One region of the Cetobacterium sp. ZOR0034 genome, then DNA from elsewhere that is predicted to be linked to it. Evidence: riboswitches for the same ligand, from Rfam matches in the RefSeq annotation. Region 1 holds a riboswitch; the other holds the start of a gene.
The links. Region 1 has a riboswitch for cyclic di-GMP ahead of L992_RS09605 (HTH domain-containing protein). Riboswitches for the same ligand answer to the same signal wherever they lie in the genome.
Positions count from the first base shown of each region.

Region 2: another riboswitch for cyclic di-GMP. It lies ahead of L992_RS06790 (DUF4402 domain-containing protein); the one in region 1 lies ahead of L992_RS09605 (HTH domain-containing protein).

Region 1 is NZ_JTLI01000049.1:55,494-61,106, reverse strand. It holds gene L992_RS09615 (TlpA disulfide reductase family protein) at 1-478, shown strand, start outside; gene L992_RS13550 (helix-turn-helix domain-containing protein) at 544-1,848, opposite strand; cyclic di-GMP riboswitch class I at 2,018-2,096, shown strand; gene L992_RS09605 (HTH domain-containing protein) at 2,274-3,611, shown strand; gene L992_RS09600 (diol dehydratase small subunit) at 3,662-3,886, opposite strand; gene L992_RS09595 (hypothetical protein) at 4,020-5,414, opposite strand.
Region 2 is NZ_JTLI01000029.1:19,311-24,923, forward strand. It holds gene L992_RS06770 (ABC transporter permease) at 1-897, shown strand, start outside; partial or broken gene msrA (peptide-methionine (S)-S-oxide reductase MsrA) at 953-1,456, opposite strand; gene L992_RS06780 (sirohydrochlorin cobaltochelatase) at 1,533-2,450, opposite strand; cobalamin riboswitch at 2,508-2,690, opposite strand; gene L992_RS06785 (ATP synthase subunit I) at 2,774-3,031, opposite strand; cyclic di-GMP riboswitch class I at 3,191-3,266, shown strand; gene L992_RS06790 (DUF4402 domain-containing protein) at 3,309-3,794, shown strand; gene L992_RS06795 (hypothetical protein) at 3,869-4,333, opposite strand; gene L992_RS06800 (hypothetical protein) at 4,403-5,613, opposite strand, start outside.

The DNA of each region.
Region 1 (5,613 bases):
TATATTTAGTTTTTCATTTAGTGAGGAGAGAGATCCAAGAGAGCAAAAGTTAACATATCTTTTAGGAGAAAAAGTGGATAATTTTGAAGTAAAAACTTTAGAGGGAGATAAAATTTTGACTTTAGAGGAGTTGAAAGGTAAGAAAGTATTTCTAAATTTTACAACAACTTGGTGTCCAGATTGCATAGAGGAAAAATTAATATTTAATAAAGAGTATGAAGAGAAATATAAAGATAGAGACGACATTGTATTTCTAATAGTTTTCGGTCCATATAGAAGTGACAATAAAGAAAAAGTAAAAGAATATATGAAGAAAAATAATTTTACATTTCAACCATATTATGATGGTGAAGAGATGGAACTTTATAAACAGTTTGGTGTTATAAATATACCAACAACATTTTTTATAAATGAACAGGGGATACTTGAAGATGTAAATGTTGAATCAGGTTATAAAAATATGAAGTATTTTAAATAGAATTATTGATAAAAAATAGCAAAGATTCCTAGATCATTGAATTTAAATGATTAGGAATCTTTTTATTATGTTTCTATTTTTTTATAGTTTGGAATTGGAAAAAATAGATTTTTTATATTCAAATTAGAATCATAAAATTTGATATTTTCAACTGTTATGATATTATCAACTCGATTCTCTTTCAAATATCTATTTAAAGAACGAATATTGATGGACTCTGAAATTTTTATATTGTGTTTTTTGTAGATTTCTTTTGTAATTATTGAGATAATATTGATATTTAAATCTCTAAAAACAAAAATATTTTTTATACTTTTATCTTCAAATTCAGAAAGTTGATACCAGATGGATAAAGTTTCAAAAATTGTAAAATTAGGAATTATTGTATTGATTTCTTTTGTTAAAGTTAGAACATTTGAGTTATAAATATGCTGAAGATTAAGTTTTAAAAAAGAAGAATCTTCTATGGAAAATTGATTTCTTAAACTTGTGTAGTATATCCATGGGTTAATAAGCGTATAAAAACGATTATTTTTATAAATTTGATTACCAATATACTTTGCAAATATCGGTTTTAATAGTGTTGCTTTTTGAATATCACTTTTTTCAAATTTTCTGTGTGAATAATAAATTATATCTATAATTCTGATAAGTTCACTTATAGAGTTAGTAGAAAGATTTTTAAAAGAACTATACTTTAAAAAAAATATAATTTTTTTAAAAAAAGTGTTTTCAAAGTGAGCTGGCTTGTGACGATAAAAATATGTTTCATCCATATCTCCTATTTTACTCTCATCTCCTTTAACTTTAAAAGCAAAATAAAATGAAAAAAATGATTGCATTTTACGTGTGGCATCCTCTTTGCAAACTAAAGATACAAAAGAATAGATGTCCTTTTTGATAATGTCAAAATTATCAATTTTAAGAAAAGTTCCTATTTCACTTCTAAGTTTTAATGGAAGAAATTCTTTTTCAATACAAAATTTAAAAGTAAGAATATATGTTAGACGCTTGATGGCAAAGTTATTTCCAATAAGATGTAATCCCTTGTTTGTTGTTTTAATTTTAATGCGATAAGTTTTTAGTATAGGTAAAGATTCGTTTAGGTAGTGATTTAAATTTCGCTTGGTAATATTTAACTCATTGGATAGATTGGATAAATTAACAACTCTATTTTTAATTAAACAAAATAGAAAATAAAAAATTTTCTCATTTTTAGAAAGTTCTTGGACAGATCTCAATCGAATTTTAGCATTTTTTGATAGAAATATTTTTTCGATGAGAGTATTACTTTTTATTTCTAAACTATCAGAATTATATAGTTCAGAATAGATATCTTCTAAATAGAGTTTTGTGTGCTGTGGAGACATAGAGAAAAGATTGCCAATTTCTTTTGATGTTAAATAAGGATTAATCTTAATTAATTTCAAGAATAATAAAGAAAAGAACAATATATTTTTTGAATGTAATTTTATCTTCAAAAAAGCAGGAAAAATAGTGTAAGATTAGAATAAAGAATATAGTAAGGGAAGTGTTTAAATATAAAAATGGCAAACTTCAGGAAACTGAAGGACGCAAAGCTATAGGGCCTAAATTGAGATGGCAGCCAGTTACACGTTGAATTTTATAAAAATTCAAGATGTATTTTTTTTAATTGAAAGTTTTTTTATTTATAATGAATGTTATATGAAAAATATTTTATAAAAAATAAAAAAACCTTCATAGAGACGGATGTTATGAAAGATAGTATAATGAAGATAACTAAAATAAATTATATGGAGTGGAGGTAAAAAAGATGGTTATCAACGAACGATGTATTAATATTTTATCAGTTTTAAATGAAACAAATGGATTTACATTAAAAAAATTATCTGAAAACTTTAACGTACATATAAGAACGATTAGGTATGATATTGATAACATCAATTATATTTTGAAAAGTTATAAACTAGACGAAATAAAAAAAATTGATGGTGGAGCACTGCAAGTTAATTTGAAAAGTAATGATTTAAATAAAATTATTTCAGATTTTGGAGGAATGTTTTCGGAGAATAGAAAAAGTTATTTGAAATTAAAAATTTTATCTAAACAGATGGTAAATTTAACAAAAGAAGCAGAGTTCTTAAATATATCAAGAACAACTCTGAAGAAAGATATGTTGATAATAAAAAATGAGTTTCAGAGAAAAGATGTTTTTATTCGCGAGTTTGCATCGAAAGGAATATCAGTAACAGGTGAAGCAGAAAATATAGTAGATATATTTGAAGAGGAGATTCGTAAAGTAATTGATAAGCAGTTTGTAAATTTACCAAATGTTCTAAAAGATTTAATAGGAAGAATAGTTGGAGATATAACTCCAGCAGTTTTAAAAACAAAAATGAAAGAACTTTTAGGAAATAACTATAGTTTGGTAGAATATAATAAAGTGTTTTGTAAATTGGCTGCTTTAAATACAAGGCATAAATTAGAACAAAATAAAACAGGGTATAATATAGAGGAGATAAACGAATTTATAACTTCAACTCAAGGAGAGGAGTTTATATTAAAGGTGTCTTCAAAAGAGAGAAAAGTGAATAAAAATGATAGTTTGAAAGAAGTAAAAGATATTTTAAAAGATATAATAGATACTTTAGAGATAGATGCAGATGATGTGCTTCTAGAAAAACTTTTAAAAGAACTTGGGGATATTAGAGAAACTTTGCCTATTCCAGAAAAAATTTGTGAAACAAATTTTTATAAAGATTTTTCAGAAAAAATGAAAAGTGATATTTTGATCGATAAGGATATTCAGAGTATTTTTTATTTGTTATATAATCAACTTGCTATGAAGGAATACTCTAATTTCAAGGAACTTAAAGTACTTTTTATATGTGATGAATTAGAAGTTGTAAAAGATCTCATTCAAAAAAAATTAAAAAATATCTTTGATTTTAAAAAGATAGATAAGATATCATCACATATATTTGAGATATTTGGTGCTGATGATGAGTATGATTTAATTATAACTAGTGGAAATATAAACGAGACTTTAGAAACACCAGTTTATAAAATTAGTAGTTTTCCATTAGAAAGTAATTTTATAGATTTAAAATTTTTTCTTTTAAAAAATTTAAAGAATATAAAATGTTTATAAATATTTAAAGATTCCTATTCTCTAAGATATGAGTTTAGGAATCTTTTATTTTATTCAGACTTCTTTTTAAAAAATCCTTTTCTTTCATAGAGTTCAATTAAAGAACGAATAAAATTCGCATTTTCTATAGCACCATATAAAGTTTCAAATTCATAAGCTAGAGCTAAAAGTTCGTCTTTAGTTGATTGATAAGGTTTTAATGCTCGATACATCTCAATAATTCTATCATCTGAAACTTTAATAAACTGTTCAGTTGTTTTTAAATTTTTATTCATATTTTCTCCTAACTCAATAGCAAGGTATTTTTAATGTCGTTTTTTTTACGTAACATACGTTATGTTTCCTTTTTTTTGAAATAAAAAATATGTATGAATATTTCAGAAGAAAAGAAAATTCATACATATTTTATTAAGGATTAATTTTTTTGTAGTTAGGAATTGGAAAAAAAATATTTTTTACATTTAAACTACTATCATAAAGCTTAATATTTTCAACGGTTATGATATTATCAACAGAATTCTCTTTAAGGTATTTTCTTAAAGAACGAACATTAATATACTCAGAGATTTTTATATTATGTTTTTTATAGATTTCATTAACTATTATAGGAACAATATTTATATTTAAATCTCTGAAAATAAAAATATTTTTTATACTATTATCTTCAAATTCGGAAAGTTGATACCAAACGGAAAGAGTTTCAAATATAGTAAAGTTCGGGATAATAGAGTTAATCTCCTTTGTTAGGCTTAAAACATTGGAGTTGTAGATATGTTCTAAGTTCAACTTTAGAAAAGCAGAGTCTTCGATAGAGAAACGAGCTCTTAAAGCGGTATAATAAACCCAAGGATTTATAATAGTGAAAAAGCTATTATTTTTATATATTTGATCTCCAAGATATTTAGCAAAAATAGGTCTTAGTTGGACAGATTTATTTAATTCTTGTTTTTGAAACTTCCTATGTGAGTAATAAATAGTATCTATTATTGTTATTAGTTCACTAATAGAATTAGTATTGAGATATTTAAAAGATGAATTTTTAAAAAAATAAACAATTTTTTTAAAAAACTCATCTTCGAAATGAGCAGGTTTATGTCGATAAATAAATTCTTCACTCATATCTCCGATTTTCACTTCATTATCTCGAACTCTAAATGCAAAATAAAATGAGAAGATAGAACTAGTTTTATGAGTAGTGTATTCAGAAGAAATTAAAGACATAAAAGAATATATATCTTTTTTTAAAAGGCAGAAATTATCAATCTTAAGAAAAGAGATAACTTCATTTCTTATTTTTGTTGGTAAAAATTCTTTTTCTATACAAAATTTAAAGGTCAGTAAATAGGTTAAGTGCTTAAAAGAAAAGTTAGTTCCTATAAGTTGTAATCCTTTGTTTGTTGCTTTAAATTTTAAATTATAGTTTTTCATAATGATAGAGATTTCGGTTAAATAGTAATTTAAATTTCTTTTAGTTATGCCAAGTTCATCAGAGATTTTTGATAAGTTTATATATTTATCTTTTATCAATCGAAATAAAAGATAAAAGATTTTTTCATTTTTAGAAAACTCTTGAGTTTTTTTTAATTTATTTCTTGAATTTTTTGAGGATGAAATTTTTTCTATAAGAGTTGTACTTTTAATATCTGAAGCTTCAGAGTTATAGAGTTTGGAATAGATATCTTCTAGATAAAGTTTTGTATGTTGTGCAGACATTGAAAAAAGATCTCCTATCTCTTTAGAAGTTAAATTATTGTTATTTTTAATTAATTTTAAAATCTGAAGATGGCGATTGTTTATGTACATATACTCTTTCCTCCTTGTAATTTATAAAAAATTATAGTGTTTTTATAATTATACTGTTCCAAAATAATTTTTCCTTTTTTTTGAAAATAAGAAAAACATCACGACTTGAATAAAAAATAAAAAAATGCTAATATGAGCAGAGATAAAAAAACAATGATAATTTCTTTTCGAAATTAGTGAAAATAAAAATATGAATAAA
Region 2 (5,613 bases), on a different contig from region 1:
AGACGTGAGATGATACAGCTCACTGCAACTACTCCAGACTATGAGAAAATTGACAAAGCTGAATATCTTTACGGTAGAGCTTTTCTTCCATTTGAATATGAAAAAGGTGAGAAAATCTTAGTGATAGATAATCTTACCGCTAAAAGTCTTTTTGGTAGTTCAGAAAATGCTGTTGGAAATGAGATGTCTTTTGCTATTGGAAGAAAAAATAGCCCTATCACTTATAAAATTGTTGGAGTTTTTAAAAATCCATTAGAAGAACTTGTGAAAGTTATGGGTGGACAAAGAATCCCTAGATTTATGAGAACCCCACTTAACACGTATGATAAAGTTTATAATCTATCTACAGGAGGATATAACTCTATAATTGTAGAATCTAAAAACCCTGAAGAGTTAGCTACTGATATGAGTGCTGCTAATAAAGTTTTAGAGGATATTAGCGGAGTTAAAGGACTATATCAAGTTGAAACTATGAGTAATGCTGCTGCTTCATTTGATAAAATTCTAAGTACTTTAAATCTATTTATAACTTTTGTTGCTGGTATCTCACTTTTTGTTGGTGGAATCGGAGTTATGAATATAATGTTAGTTAGTGTTATTGAAAGAACAAAGGAGATCGGAATAAGAAAAGCAATTGGTGCTACAAACAAAGATATACTAATTCAATTTTTAATGGAGTCTGTTATTTTAACAGGAATCGGTGGAGTTGTAGGTGTAGTTATTGGAGTTTCGTTAGCTCTTATAATTGGATACTTTGTAAATATCCCTCCAGTATTTTCGATATTTTCAATATCATTAGCACTCGGAGTTTCAACATTCATAGGAGTTATCTTCGGAGTCACACCAGCTAAAAAGGCTTCACAACTTAATCCTATAGATGCTTTAAGAGCTGAATAACTTAAAAAAATAAACCCCGTATAGTTAAAAACTAAAACGGGGTTTTATCTTTTTATTTTTTATCAACTAAAATAGATTCAAAATTTTCTAAATCAATATGACAATAACCATTTGGATTTTTCTTTAAATAATTTTGATGATATTCTTCTGCCAAATAAAAATTTTCCAAAACTTTTATCTCAATTTGAATTTTTTCAGAATAACTTTGCTGTAGAATTAATATCTCCTTATCAATTATTGATTTATCATTTAAATCAGTATAATAAATCCCTGTTCGATACTGTGTTCCTCTATCATTACCCTGTTTGTTTAAACTAGTTGGATCAATAATTCTAAAATAATATTTCAAAAGTAGAGGTAAATCTATAATATTTCTATCATAAATCACTTTTACTGTTTCGGCATGACCTGTATGTCTGTATATAACATCTTCATAGCTTGGATTTTCTGTAGAACCATTAGCATAACCTGAAACAACATCTATCACTCCAGATATTTTTTTCATATAGGCCTCTACTCCCCAAAAACATCCTCCGGCTAAATAAATCTCATGAATATTTAAGTTTGAATCGATATTTTTAATTTTCATAAAATCACCTCATCTACATTATATACAAAATTTGTTAATTTTAATACTAAATATCTTTACTTTTTGCATATCCAGCTTTTTTTTCTATAATATCAATACTTCTATGCTTTTCTAAAAATTTTGCATTCCCTACAAACATATCTTGAATTTCAGGAATCTCTCCTAAAGGAGTTAATTTTACTTTTACTTTGAATCCCTCTTTCTCTAAGTTTTCTTTCCAATCTCCAGCTATATCATTTTTTGCATGATCTCCAGCTACAAACATCATAGGCATTAAGACAACTTCTTTCTTTCCAGCTTTTTTCAATTGTCTCACAACAGTTTCAAAAGTTGGATATCCTTCAACTGTTCCCACATAAATTGGTTCATTCATATCTTTTGCCATATAGTCAAACATTGCATAAGCTGAAGTAGCAGAATTATATGTTCCATGTCCTACTAAAACTACTCCTTCTCTTTTCCCTAGAGGTGCTGCTATTTTCATTATCGCCTTTATTGCGTCTTCATAATGATGTGGATCTGTTAGAAGTGCATCCCCTATTCTCAAATTATTAAAATCTTTTGAATGAAGTAAAACCTCTCTTTTTATTGACTCCATTTCCACACCATCTATTATATTTGTTGGTTGTATAATAACATTTTTATACCCTTGTTTTTTTAATGAAGTCAAAACTTCACTCGGATTATACTTCTTTATTCCCTCGTTAGCCTCTACTCTTTTAGCAACAATTCTCGAAGTATAAGCCTCAAAAACATCAGCTTTTCCTTCAAAAGCCTTAATTGCTTTTTGATTGATTCTATCGATTGTTTTAGCTCTCGTGTCTTTATGTGTAGTTCCAAAATGTGTCATAATTATAGCACTTTTTCCCCCTGTATAAAAATTTGAGTCCTCAAAAGCATCTTCACCATGAGCTAGAATTAATGCTGATGACAAACAAAATAGTGATAATAATAATTTTTTCATAAAAATAACCTCCCAAATATAATTTTAAATTTGAGAGAAGAGCTTAAACTCTTCTCCGTCCTCGCAGATTATAATGGCAGGTCTCCTGACTCAGATTCACTTTACTCATATTCCTTCCCAAATTTTAAAATAAAAATTCAGTGGATTAATCTATTTTCATCCTCTTTACAGTGGCGGGACCGTTTAAGCTTTTCACTCAATTCCCTTTTAATCTTTCGAACCATTACAGAGGTATATTATCATTACATTGTATTTTTTTCAATCATTCTATAAAAAAAGAATACTCCGTGAGCTATATATATATTATGTTGATATTTAAATATCTATTTTCTTTTATTCTTATAAAAATATACAATATATATTCTAGACACTAAAGCTCCGATTAATGCTGCAAAAAAGTTATAACCATTGTTTTGTGCCAAGAAATAAAAACCCCCTAAAAGAATAATAATTCTCACTAGAGATGTGATAAATATAAATAATGACGGATTTTTAAATCTTTTACTTTCATTTACTCCAAAATCTAGACTATAAAAAAATAAAAACCCTAAAACAATCCCACCTACAAATGCAATAACCATCCTACTCATCTCCTTATATTTAAAGAATTTACACCATTAATTCCATATTTTTATTTACTGTAAAATAAACAACTTTCCTTGCAATTAATCTACATTTTAAAATATACAATAAAAGTATTTGACTTTTTTTATTTTTTGTTATATTATTTTAATACAGTCTTTATATTTTGGCAAAATAAGGGAAACCTTATGACGCAAAGCTACAGGGTCTTTTAAATGACAGCCAGCTACACTTTATAGTGTAGTTGGTTTTTTTGTTTTTATTAGGAGGGAATTAATGAGAAAAATTTTAATGTTAAGCACTTTATTTGGGGTGGTGTCTCTAAATCTTTTATCAAATGAAGGACAGTCTAATCAAGCAATAATGCAGATTAATGCTAAGGTTTTAAAACCGCTAACAGTAAAAGCTGATAAAGATCTAGAGTTCGGCGATATTTTACCTGGAACTTTCAATCAAGCTTTTTCTAGTTTCTCGCTTCAAGGAGAATCTAATTCGAAAGTTAGAATAACTTTTGAAGGTGTAAAATCTGAAGGAGATAGTTTTAGAGTTCCTTTAAAAAATGGGAATAATACTTTCACAATTTTATTTAATTGTACTCAAATAAATAAACCTGGTGAATGGATTACTCCTGGAAATGATGTTATTGAATTATCTGACTCAGGAAAACAGATTCTGAATATTGCTGCTTCGACTGATGTAAGTCGTGACCAAGCTCCGGGAATATATTCAGGGAATTTCACTTTAAAAGCTCATTATAATTAATTGTCATAATCAAATTCACAATAAAAGACATCCTTCATAACAGTATAATTACTATTACAAAGGATGTCTTATTTTTATCTTTCAGCTCTTATTTCGCTTACAACTTCTAATAAAAACTTCTTACATTGATCATTTTTTATTGTATAATAAACCTCGTGTAATTCGTGTGATGGAAACTCTGCTAATAAAATATTCATAGCCATTCTATCTCTATAAATATCACTTCTATTTAAGCTTCTCTCTATTCTTCTTAGACTCTCTTCATCTTCTTCTAAAAGATTATCTACAATTGTATTTGCATTTTTTATCATAATATCTAGATTTGTTAATCTATCTCTACGATTTCTGACTTTGTTCTTCTCATAAAACTTCTTTCCTTTGTTTAACTCTTCTAAAAGACCAAAAAGATTTAATTCAGGATTTTTCTCTAATATATTTAATATCTTTCCGTATATTATATTACTCTCTTTATCCTCAGGACTTTGTTTTTCTAAAGCCATCATATATTTTTTTGAAATTTTTACTAATATCTCATTCATTGGAAATTCCTCCATAACATTTTCTCAGATTAATAGTATATCACATTTTCATAAAATAAATAACCTTTATTATTTTTCTTTAGGTAAATTATACACATCTACTATCTCTACTTTCTCTGGAGGTTCTTTCTTTCCATTTTCTTTAAATCTATCAAACATATCTCCTATATTCATTCTAAATCTTAGAAACAATCCTTGAGCTAATTCTCCATTTGGATCAAAATCTTTATCCCTAAAACCAACAAAATTATATCCTAAAGATAACCATAAATTACTTTTAAATATATAACCTAGTTCGAATCCTAAACCATAATCTATATTTTTTTCACTATCAAATAAAGTTGCCAAATTAATTCCAGCTGTCCAATTTTCAAAAATACTATAATTTAAAGTTCCTGCAACTAAGTATGCACTATAGTTTGTAGCTATGTTTTCATAATTACTTCTAATATTTTTAGCTCCTAAAGTCATAGTTGTATCAAAATTTTCATTAATTTTATAGCTGTGAGAACTTCTAAGAATATGTGTTAACTGTTTGTAATTATCATCAATTATATTACTTGAATAATTCATTTCATATTTATTCAATGAACTGTATTCTCCAGTTGAATCGTCTCTATAGGCTAAACCTAATAATAACCTATTTTCTTCTTTATTTTCTCCCTCTGTATAATATCTATTCTTACCAATAAAATATAGACTTTTATTAATTTTTCTACCGTAACCAAATTTGTTTAAAAAAGAATTTTTTGAACCAAATTCAAATTCTAAATCCCCTTTAATTCTAGTTAATGAATCCATTTCATAATCATAACCAACTGTTAAAGATGTAGATGATTTTCTTTCGTTTTCATCTTCAATTTTTTTAGAAACAGGATCTATTCTTTCAAAAGTTCCATAAATTGTAAGATTTTCATTTAATTCATAATTTCTTTTGAAGCCATATCCTACTTCTGGAAGTATTTTATTATCACTATTTTTTTCTCTATACTCAGAAAAAATTTCACTATTAAAATATTTACTGCTTCGAATCCCAAGAAGTGTTCTATTACTTTCATCTTCTGGATCAAGATAGTAATGTTCTCCCAAATTAGACATAATCTCTTGACGTAAATAAAATCCGGTTGTTTCATCAAATGTATAATCAAATCCTGAAGCAATTCTTCGATTCTCAGTTAATGATATATCTTGCTCGTATTCTAAAAAACCTCTAAATCTTTCGTAATCTTCTGGCTCCCATATGACTTTTCCACCCACTGTATTGGTTTCTAAGACTTCCA